3 regions of the Rouxiella sp. Mn2063 genome follow, and region 2 is predicted to be linked to each of the others. Evidence: predicted binding sites of a transcription regulator. Region 2 holds the regulator's gene; each other region holds the start of a gene.

Region 1 (3,284 bases), on a different contig from region 2:
GCAGCTTGATATTCGTCCACCGTTGCAGCCGTTGGCGCTGTTAAGCGGTTCTCGTTCTCAGTTCTCTGGCGATAGCGGTACTGTATTGTTGGAAAAAACATCACAAACCAGCGGGTTGTGGAGCGATGTGGTCAGCATTATTCAGCAAAATGGCTATAAAATTGCCAGCCGCGATGATGCTCAGCAAACGCTAACCACCGATATGGTGCAATGGAATCGTTTGGACGAAGATTCTCAGTATCAAGGCCGCTACCAGATTAGCGTCCAGCCACAAAGTTATCAGGTGGCGATTACTGTGAAAACGTTGGAACTCAAGCAGCAGGGCAATGCGGTAACCTCGCTTAGCGAAATTCAGCGTTACAACAGCCAAATGCTTAATACCATCACCGCGGGTCTGGATAAGCAGCAGCAAGATCGCGAAGCAAGCCGTAACAATGCGCGCGTTGGCGAGATTGATGTCCAAAGCGGCGCTGATGACACTGGCTTACCAGTATTGATCGTGCGTTCAACCTTCGGCGTTGTCTGGGAGCGTCTGCCTAATGCCTTGGCGAAAGCTGGCATGAAAGTGAAAGACAGCAGTCGCCCAGAAGGCACATTAACGGTGACTTACAAACCGTTGAGCGACAGCGATTGGGATGTATTGGGCGCCAAAGATCCACAGTTGGTTTCCGGTGATTATAAGTTGCAGCTCGGTGACTTGAATAACCGTAGTAGCTTGCAGTTCCTTGATCCTAAAGGGCATGCATTAAGCCAGTCGCAGAACGATGCGATGGTTGCAGTAATGCAGGCTGCTTTCAACACCAGCGGTGTGAAAAGCAAATAAACATAAAAGGGGCTCCGGCCCCTTTTTGCATTAACGTTATTTTATTGTGACTGGAGTTAGTTAAGATGCAAAAGTTAGCTGAGTTGTATCGCGGAAAGGCGAAAACCGTCTATACCACCGAAAATCCAGACCTGCTGGTGTTGGAGTTCCGTAATGATACGTCAGCACTGGATGGCGAACGTATTGAGCAGTTCGACCGTAAAGGCATAATCAACAACAAGTTCAACCAATTCATCATGAGCAAGTTGGAAGAAGCCGGTATTCCTACCCAAATGGAAGGCCTGCTGTCTGACAACGAAGTACTGGTGAAAAAACTGGATATGGTCCCGGTTGAATGCGTTATTCGTAACCGTGCCGCAGGCTCGCTGGTTAAGCGTTTAGGCGTTGAAGAAGGTCTGGTGCTCAATCCTCCGTTGTTCGACCTGTTCCTGAAAGACGATGCTAAGCATGACCCAATGGTCAATGAATCTTACTGCAAGACCTTCGGTTGGGTTAACGAAGAGAATCTGGCGAAGATGAAAGCGCTGAGCTACAAAGCCAATGAAGTCTTGAGCAAATTGTTTGCTGATGCTGACCTGATTTTGGTCGATTTCAAACTAGAATTCGGCTTGTTCAAAGGCGAAGTGGTGCTGGGTGACGAATTCTCTCCAGATGGTTGCCGCCTATGGGATACCAATACCCTCGACAAGATGGATAAAGACCGTTTCCGTCAAAGTTTGGGTGGCCTGATTGAAGCTTACGAAGAAGTTGCTAAACGTATTGGCGTTAAGCTGGACTAATTTTTTCGCTTTTTTTTAGCGTTATCACGCAATCGTTTACGCTGGTCAATAGACTGGCGTATTGACTTGATTGTCTTGTAAGGCGGTAATATTTACCGCCTTATCCTCTGGATAATTCCTCACTCACTACGCTTTATTTTCTGCCTTATATCCCCCGGCTACGTCTATTAAGCCAAATTTTCTATTGCTCCCGTTTTTGTACTGAGGTTGAATAGCGCCCGGATGACCGCGAGGTAATGGCGAAGTTGCCTTCGGTTAACTAGGATAAATAGAAACACTCAGAGGGATAATCTATGCGTTGGCAAGGGCGTCGAGAAAGCGACAATGTGGAAGATCGGCGCAATCAAAGCGCTGGAGTAGGTAGCGGCGGTGGGATGCGTATCCCTATCCGCGGTAAGAGCGGGATTGTTATTGTTATCGTGGTATTGATTGCCGGTTATTACGGTGTTGATCTGACGCCGCTCCTTAACGGCGGGCAGTCAACGGGTGCACCGGCTCAGCAAACTCAGTCAATCAGCCCGCAGGACGATCGCCAGGCTAAGTTTACCTCAGTGGTATTAGCGTCAACTGAAGATGTGTGGAAACAGATTTTTGCCGACAATGGCAAAACCTATCGTGATCCTAAGCTGGTAATGTATCGCGGCGTGACGCGTACCGCCTGTGGAACAGGACAGTCGGCGATGGGACCATTCTATTGTCCAGCCGACAGCACGGTATATATCGATCTTTCCTTCTACCAAGACCTGCAAAACAAACTTGGTGCGGGCGGCGATTTTGCTCAAGGTTATGTTGTCGCGCATGAAGTCGGCCATCACGTACAAAATTTATTAGGCATTGAACGTCAGGTCAGACAAATGCAGCAAGGTGCGTCACAAACACAGGTAAACCAACTATCGGTCAAAATGGAGCTGCAGGCCGACTGTTTTGCGGGTATCTGGGGCCATGCGATGCAACAACAGCAGGTACTGGAAAATGGCGATCTGAAGCAGGCACTCGATGCTGCACAAGCTATTGGTGATGACCGCTTGCAGAAACAAAGCCAGGGGCGAGTCGTGCCAGATAGCTTCACCCACGGCACATCAGAACAGCGTTATACTTGGTTCAAACGCGGTTTTGATACCGGCCGAATAGATCAATGCAATACCTTCGCTAGCCGCTGAGTGGCGTAGATCTGCCCCGGTTGTTCACTGGTCAAATCGGGTTAAATCATCAATAATTAACCCTCTTTTGGGAGCCTATCCGGCTCCCGTTTTTCTTACTTGCTTACTTCAGGGATTGTCATGGCCTTTCTCGATCCAACCTTACTGATCCTGCTGGCGTTCGCCGGTTTGGGGATCGTCAGCCACAATAGCGCGATTACGCTGGCGATGTTTTTTTTGCTGGCCGTACGTATCACACCACTTAATCAGTTCTTTCCCTGGGTGGAAAAATATGGCCTGACAATTGGTATTGTCATCTTGACCATCGGTGTGATGACGCCGATTGCCAGTGGCAAAATCAGTCCCAGCACTTTGTTCCACTCTTTCCTACAGTGGAAATCAATTCTGGCTATTTTGGTCGGCGTTCTGGTGTCTTGGTTAGGTGGACGCGGTGTGTCACTTATGGGAACACAGCCCCATCTGGTAGCGGGTTTATTGGTTGGTACTGTGCTTGGCGTTGCCCTGTTTAAAGGGGTGCCGGTT
Region 2 (3,284 bases):
ACGGAAAAGCCACGTCGATCAGACAAAACCTGAAGAACGACGAAAGCGAAAAGTTGTTGCTCGCAGTACTAAGAAAACAAAATCAGCGGCAGTAAATGAGCACCATAAATCGACAACACACAGTAAGAAAGCTGGCAGCCCCAAGCTGGTTAAGCATGCGTCTACAAAGGCGGCCATAGCCAAGCATGAAAAAAACGGACACAAAAAAGAGATTAAGAGTATCACTCACTCGTTAGCGAATGAGGCGGTAACCTGCCCTACTGTGGGTAAAAAAGCGTACGGTCGTCATCACAAGCATAAAGCGGCAAGTGAAAAATGCATGCCGATTGCGATGAGCGCCGCGCATAAAAAACGCTATCAGACAGCTAAATTGACTGCGATGAACAAATTGATGCACCAAGTCGGAAAACCTTACCGCTGGGGTGGGACATCGCCGAATACTGGTTTCGATTGTAGTGGCTTAGTTTACTACGCATATAAGGATTTGATGCGTATTAAGATGCCTCGCACGGCCGATGAAATGTATCACCTGCGTGATGCAGCGCCAATCAAACGTGGTGAGTTAGAATCTGGCGACTTGGTATTCTTTAAGATTTCCAAGCGCGGTGCCGCAGACCATGTTGGTGTTTATCTTGGTAATGGTAAATTTATTCAGTCTCCTCGCACAGGTGAAGACATAAAAATCAGTTACCTTGCGGATAACTACTGGCAAGATCATTACGTAGGCGCTCGTCGGGTCATGACCCCTAAAACGATTCGTTAAATAGTCAGTTAGCTCATCTTTGATGAAGAGCATTTAACGAAGTGTTTCCGTGATAACTGAGAACACACAGTTATCGACAAGAGAATGATAATAAAATAAGGGAAATCCCATTTAGGGATTTCCCTTATTTTTTATCGCTACCCTGCTTTGGCGAAGTCAGTGCTACATTGGCAAAGTAACTAAGGCATCGGTACAGTAGTCAGCCAACAACAACGCCTAGCGACGCCCAACTCAGTGCATCACCGCAGTAAAGCTGAAGATCAAGATCATCGCCAATGCGCAAACCGTGGTGATTAAAGACATTTTTAGATTACTATCCATACATCCTCCTTTCATGATGAACGCCGAGAATACTTATAATCATAACGAGCCAAACAGACATTGGCCATACAACCAGTAGCCACATAAAGAATAGCCATACAATTATTATGCCATTGATATATTCTCATAGCCGCTACCATTTTCCTATGATCTCTAACAAAGAGCGCCATCTTCGTAGTCAGCTTAAATTTTTCTTCCACTTTTCCGCAATATAAGAGAAAATTCGCGGTTACCGCCCTGCGATGTAACGGCTGCTTATCTCAGCCCCCTTTCAGGTTCTCTGCTGAAATCAATACAAACGATTTTGCTGCGTAAAGAAATTATCGCAGTTAAATAAACGCAGGCAAACGATTAACATAATGCTAACGTGCTAGTGCACGCGGGTTCAGGAGTTATTTTTTCCATGGCAACGATTAAAGATGTCGCTAAGCGTGCTGGCGTCTCAACCACGACGGTATCGCACGTCATCAATAAAACACGTTTCGTCGCCGAAGAAACCAAGGAAGCTGTGCGGGCTGCTATTAAAGATTTGCATTATTCTCCTAGTGCCGTCGCCCGTAGTCTTAAGGTCAACAACACCAAATCAATAGGGTTATTAGCCACATCAAGCGAAGCGCCCTACTTTGCTGAAGTTATTGAAGCCGTGGAAAACAGCTGTTTTGCCAAAGGCTATACGCTAATTTTATGCAATTCGCATAACAACCTAGAGAAACAGCGTGCTTACCTCGCCATGTTGGCGCAAAAGCGTGTTGATGGCTTACTGGTAATGTGTGCTGAATATCCAGCAGAATTGCTTGGCATGTTGGAAGAATACCGCGCTATCCCGATGGTGGTCATGGATTGGGGCGAATCGCGCAATGATTTCACCGACTCCATCATTGATAACGCCTTTGACGGTGGGTATTTGGCAGGACGTTATCTTATCGAGCGTGGCCATCGCGATATCGGCGCAATACCAGGCCAACTCAATCGTAATACCGGTGGTGGGCGCTTTAATGGCTTTGTTAAAGCGCTGACAGAGGCCAATATTCCCGTACGCGACGAATGGATTGTTCAAGGCGACTTTGAGCCAGAATCTGGATATCAGGCGATGCGACAGATCCTTTCACAGAAAAACCGTCCTACCGCAGTATTCTGCGGCGGTGATGTCATGGCAATGGGCGCTATCTGTGCCGCTGATGAAATGGGATTACGGGTTCCACAGGATATTTCAGTGATTGGCTATGATAATGTGCGCAATGCCCGTTATTATTCACCGCCACTCACAACGATTCATCAGCCGAAAGAACGCTTAGGTGAGATGGCGTTTACGATGCTATTGGACCGTATTATTAATAAACGTGAAGAACAACAAACCATAGAAGTTAAGCCTAAGCTGGTTGAACGACGCTCGGTTGCTGACGGACCTTACCGAGATTATCGCCGCTAAGCTTGCCATTAATACCCCACTAAGGATGCCAGACTGGCATCCTTTTTAGTTATCACGCAGCCATTCCTGGTTCAGCGTAATACTATCGCCTAAATAGTTAAGTAGCCACGCAAGAGCGGGCGACTGATTGTTCTGATCCCAAGTTAGACAGCATGGACTTTCCGGAAAGGTATTACTTAAGGTCAATGCGGTTAGTTTGTTCTGAGCAATCCAGGGTGAGACCATATGCACTGGCATCATGCCAACACACAACCCATCGAACAAACAATCAAGCGCACAAGTCCAATCAGGTACAACCAATCGACGCTGATTATCCAATGTCCAGGTATCACGTTTGGGAAGATTCCTCGATGTGTCCTCCAGACATAATGCAGGATAATGGCGCAGACTGTCGTCGTGAAGTGTCCCAGGCATTGCCGCCAATGGGTGTGTTGGGCTGACGACACAATGCCAATCCATAAATCCCATATCGCGAAAGTTAAAACGACCGCCTGCAGGTACCGCCCGTGTCGCACCAATAGCGACATCTGCACGACCATCTACCAGAGCATCCCACACACCGTTAAAGACTTCATTATGTATAATCAGCTCGGTATCTGAAAATTCGCGATAAAAGTCTACGACTAATCGCCGGAGCCTGGCTGGCTTTACAATACGATCGACAGCTACGTTGAGTTCTCCTCGCCAACCGTTGGCAACTTGTTGGCATTGGCGACGTGTGGCATTCATTTTTTTGATAAGTGATCTTGCTTCATCAACGAAGAGCCGTCC
Region 3 (3,284 bases), on a different contig from region 2:
CTTCGTCGGCAGCCAAGGTGTAATGCCTGCATTGATATTATCCCCGGCAATATTCCAGCCGTCGGCATTGCCTTTCAGCGTCATCTTATACAGTTGCAGCGTGTCAGCTTGAACTGGTAAAGCTTGAGAGACGGATTGCAGATTAAGATTGCCTTGCATCAGAACGATGCGGTCAAAATAGGTCGGGTCAGTAAGTTGACGCCAACCGAGATGAAAATCGACCTCATCAGCATTGAGCAGATCTGGCTGGTTCTTCTGCGCCAGTTTGACGCCGACCAAGCCAATTTGGTTTGGTGTCGACCAGTTATAGTTAATGGCATTAACGGAGAGGCGATATTGGCTATTTTCGTTTACCCAATTGCTTATCCAGCTTGCTGCCCAGCGCGTTTGTAGCGCGACATAAAGCAGCACAATGGCCAGCACTACGAGCAGAACGAGGGTGGTCAGCGTTTTACCAATAATTTTCATCGTTTTGACATCCATCTCCGTTGGGGAAGTAAGCTGAGCATAGCCTGTTTTACAGCTGATTAAATACCCTTATCTTAAGCCAACTGGTTACAGAAAATAAAACGGCGGGGAAATAAATCCCCGCCGTTCGATGTTTACTGCCAGCTTAGCATTCAGACAACTGACAACCTGAGTTATTAGGAAGAGTGCACCTAGGCAAACTATGCCCGGGCATCTCGATATTCAAGACAACGTTGCCATTAAACTCAGTTACTTCTCTTTCGGGAAGATCAGATTCAACACGATGGCGGTGATACCCCCGGCGGCGATGCCGGAAGAGAGCAGCGTTTTCAGCCAGTCCGGTGCGAATTGCAGAATCAATGGCTGCTGAGATACGCCCATGCCGACCGCCAGCGAGAGAGCCATGATCATAATCGCGCGACGATTAAGACGCTCACGAGAGACGATACGCACGCCGGATGCGGCAATGGTACCGAACATCACGATGGTTGCGCCACCAAGCACCGGCTCGGGAATATGTTGCACCAGACCTGCTACCGCTGGGAACAGCCCCAGCAAAATCAGCATCAATGCCACCACAAAACCTACGTAGCGACTGGCAACACCGGTCAACTGAATCACGCCATTGTTTTGGCCGAAGCAGGAGTTAGGGAAGGTATTGAACACCGCTGAGAGCATGGAGTTCAGGCCATTTGCCAGCACGCCGCCTTTGATGCGTTTCATATAAACCGGGCCACTCACCGGTTGTTCTGACACATCCGAGGTGGCGGTGATATCGCCGATAGTTTCCAGCGACGTGACCATAAAGATCAGCATCAGTGGGATCAGCAGGTTCCAGTCAAAACCTAAGCCGTAATATAGCGGAGTTGGCAGCGTGATTAATTTATCAGATGTTGCCGCAGTGCTAGCCGGTAACATACCCATTGCCCATGCCGTCACATAACCGACCGCCATCGCAATCACCAGTGAGGCGACCCGCAGGTACGGATTACGCTGGCGGTTGAGTAGAATAATTACCACCAACACGACCGCTGCGAGCAGCAAGTTTTTCGGTGCACCAAAGGTGTGATCGCCCATCGCCGCGTAGCCGCCACCAATGGAAGTCAGGCCAACCTGGATCAGCGATAAGCCGATAATCATCACTACAATGCCAGAAACCAGCGGCGTAATAATACGCTGGGCCAGATGCAATACGCGGGAAAGGATGATTTCCGTGCACGAGGCGACCATCAGCGTACCAAATAGCGCGGCCATCATAGTCGGTACATCAGCACCGCCGGTCTTTAACGCTGTACCGCCCATAATCAATGGGGCGACAAAGTTAAAGCTGGTACCTTGGATAGACAGCAACCCAGAGCCAATCGGACCCCAGGTCTTAATTTGCAGAATGGACGCCAATCCAGAAGCAAACAGCGACATGCTGATAATGTGCTGCGTATCTTGCGCCGGTAAGCCGAGCGCCTGGCAAATTAGCAGTGCCGGAGTGATTACCGCGACAAACATGGCTAACAGATGCTGACAAGCGGCAAAAATGGTTTGTGGCAGAGGAGGGCGATCCTCCAGACGGTAAATTAGCTCGCTGTGTTGAGCTGCATCGGTTGAACGTTCGGCGGAGGGCGTGCTCATGATTTGTCATTCCAGGAAGCGGGTGCGATAAAGCGGGCATTTTTCATGATCTCGCAGGCAAAAGCAATCGTTTGCCATGGCAAGTGACAGCAAATTTTATCGTGTGAATCTCGAGCTAAGAAAAATTAAGCGTTGGTATAACGCACGCGCTCCGGCAACCAGCGTTCAATCAACGCGCGGGCGTGCTCTGGGAAGTATTGATGTAAATGGCGGGCGACGCGCTGCACCTCTGGGATCATCGCTTGGTCACGCAGCAGATCGGCGACTTTGAACTCCGCACTGCCGGTTTGTCGGGTGCCGAGCAGCTCGCCGGGGCCGCGAATTTCCAAATCTTGTTGTGCAATAACGAAGCCATCGTTGCTATCGCGCAGCACCTGTAGACGCTTTTGTGCCGTTTTGCTCAGCGGTGTTTTATAAAGCAATACGCAATGTGATGCCACTGCGCCGCGGCCAACGCGTCCACGCAACTGGTGCAACTGCGCCAAGCCAAGCCGTTCCGGGTTCTCGATAATCATCAGGCTGGCATTAGGCACATCCACGCCAACTTCGATAACCGTTGTCGCAACCAATAGCTGAATTTCGCCGAGTTTAAACGCCTGCATCACCGCCTGTTTTTCTTGCGCTTTCATCCGGCCATGCACCAAGCCAACATTCAAATCGGGCAGCGCCAGTTTTAAGCCTTCCCAGGTGGCCTCTGCGGCCTGGGCTTCCAGCATTTCTGACTCTTCAATCAGCGTACAAACCCAGTAAGCTTGGCGATTTTCTTGCTCACAGGCGCTTTTCACGCGCTGAATGATATCGCTGCGGCGACTGTCAGGAATGGCCACTGTGGTAACCGGCGTTCTTCCCGGCGGCAGTTCATCAATTACCGAAGTATCGAGATCGGCGTAAGCGGTCATCGCCAGGGTGCGTGGAATAGGCGTGGCGGTCATGATCAACTGATGGGGATGGAAGCCTTGCTGTTTACCTTTCTCCCACAACGCCAGCCGCTGGTGGACGCCAAAGCGATGCTGTTCATCGATAATCACCAGCGCTAGCGCTGAGAATTGGATCTGTTCCTGGAAAATCGCGTGGGTGCCCACGACCATAGAAACCTGTCCGCTGGCGATGGCTTCTTGCTGAGCAAGTCGCGCTTTGCCTTTTTGTTTACCGGCCAGCCAGCCAACTTGGATCCCCAGCGGCTCAAACCA

The links. Region 2 encodes PurR, which represses purine synthesis genes. Its sites were predicted from a motif close to CANGCAAACGTTTGCNTG; they were not measured.
Region 1: a site for PurR is predicted at 1,628-1,645, ahead of ypfJ (KPN_02809 family neutral zinc metallopeptidase). Genes of this name have one in related genera too.
Region 3: a site for PurR is predicted at 2,155-2,172, ahead of ACL9RG_RS15925 (nucleobase:cation symporter-2 family protein). Genes of this name have one in related genera too.

What each region holds. Positions count from the first base shown of each region.
Region 1 covers NZ_JBMOUD010000010.1:131,770-135,053, forward strand. The annotation lists gene bamC (outer membrane protein assembly factor BamC) at 1-823, shown strand, start outside; gene purC (phosphoribosylaminoimidazolesuccinocarboxamide synthase) at 889-1,602, shown strand; gene ypfJ (KPN_02809 family neutral zinc metallopeptidase) at 1,896-2,762, shown strand; gene ACL9RG_RS15610 (DUF441 domain-containing protein) at 2,883-3,284, shown strand, end outside.
Region 2 covers NZ_JBMOUD010000003.1:396,333-399,616, reverse strand. The annotation lists gene ACL9RG_RS07260 (C40 family peptidase) at 1-763, shown strand, start outside; gene ACL9RG_RS07255 (YnhF family membrane protein) at 995-1,084, opposite strand; gene purR (HTH-type transcriptional repressor PurR) at 1,488-2,513, shown strand; gene punR (DNA-binding transcriptional activator PunR) at 2,559-3,284, opposite strand, start outside.
Region 3 covers NZ_JBMOUD010000011.1:21,511-24,794, forward strand. The annotation lists gene ACL9RG_RS15920 (AsmA family protein) at 1-468, opposite strand, end outside; gene ACL9RG_RS15925 (nucleobase:cation symporter-2 family protein) at 718-2,094, opposite strand; gene recG (ATP-dependent DNA helicase RecG) at 2,220-3,284, opposite strand, start outside.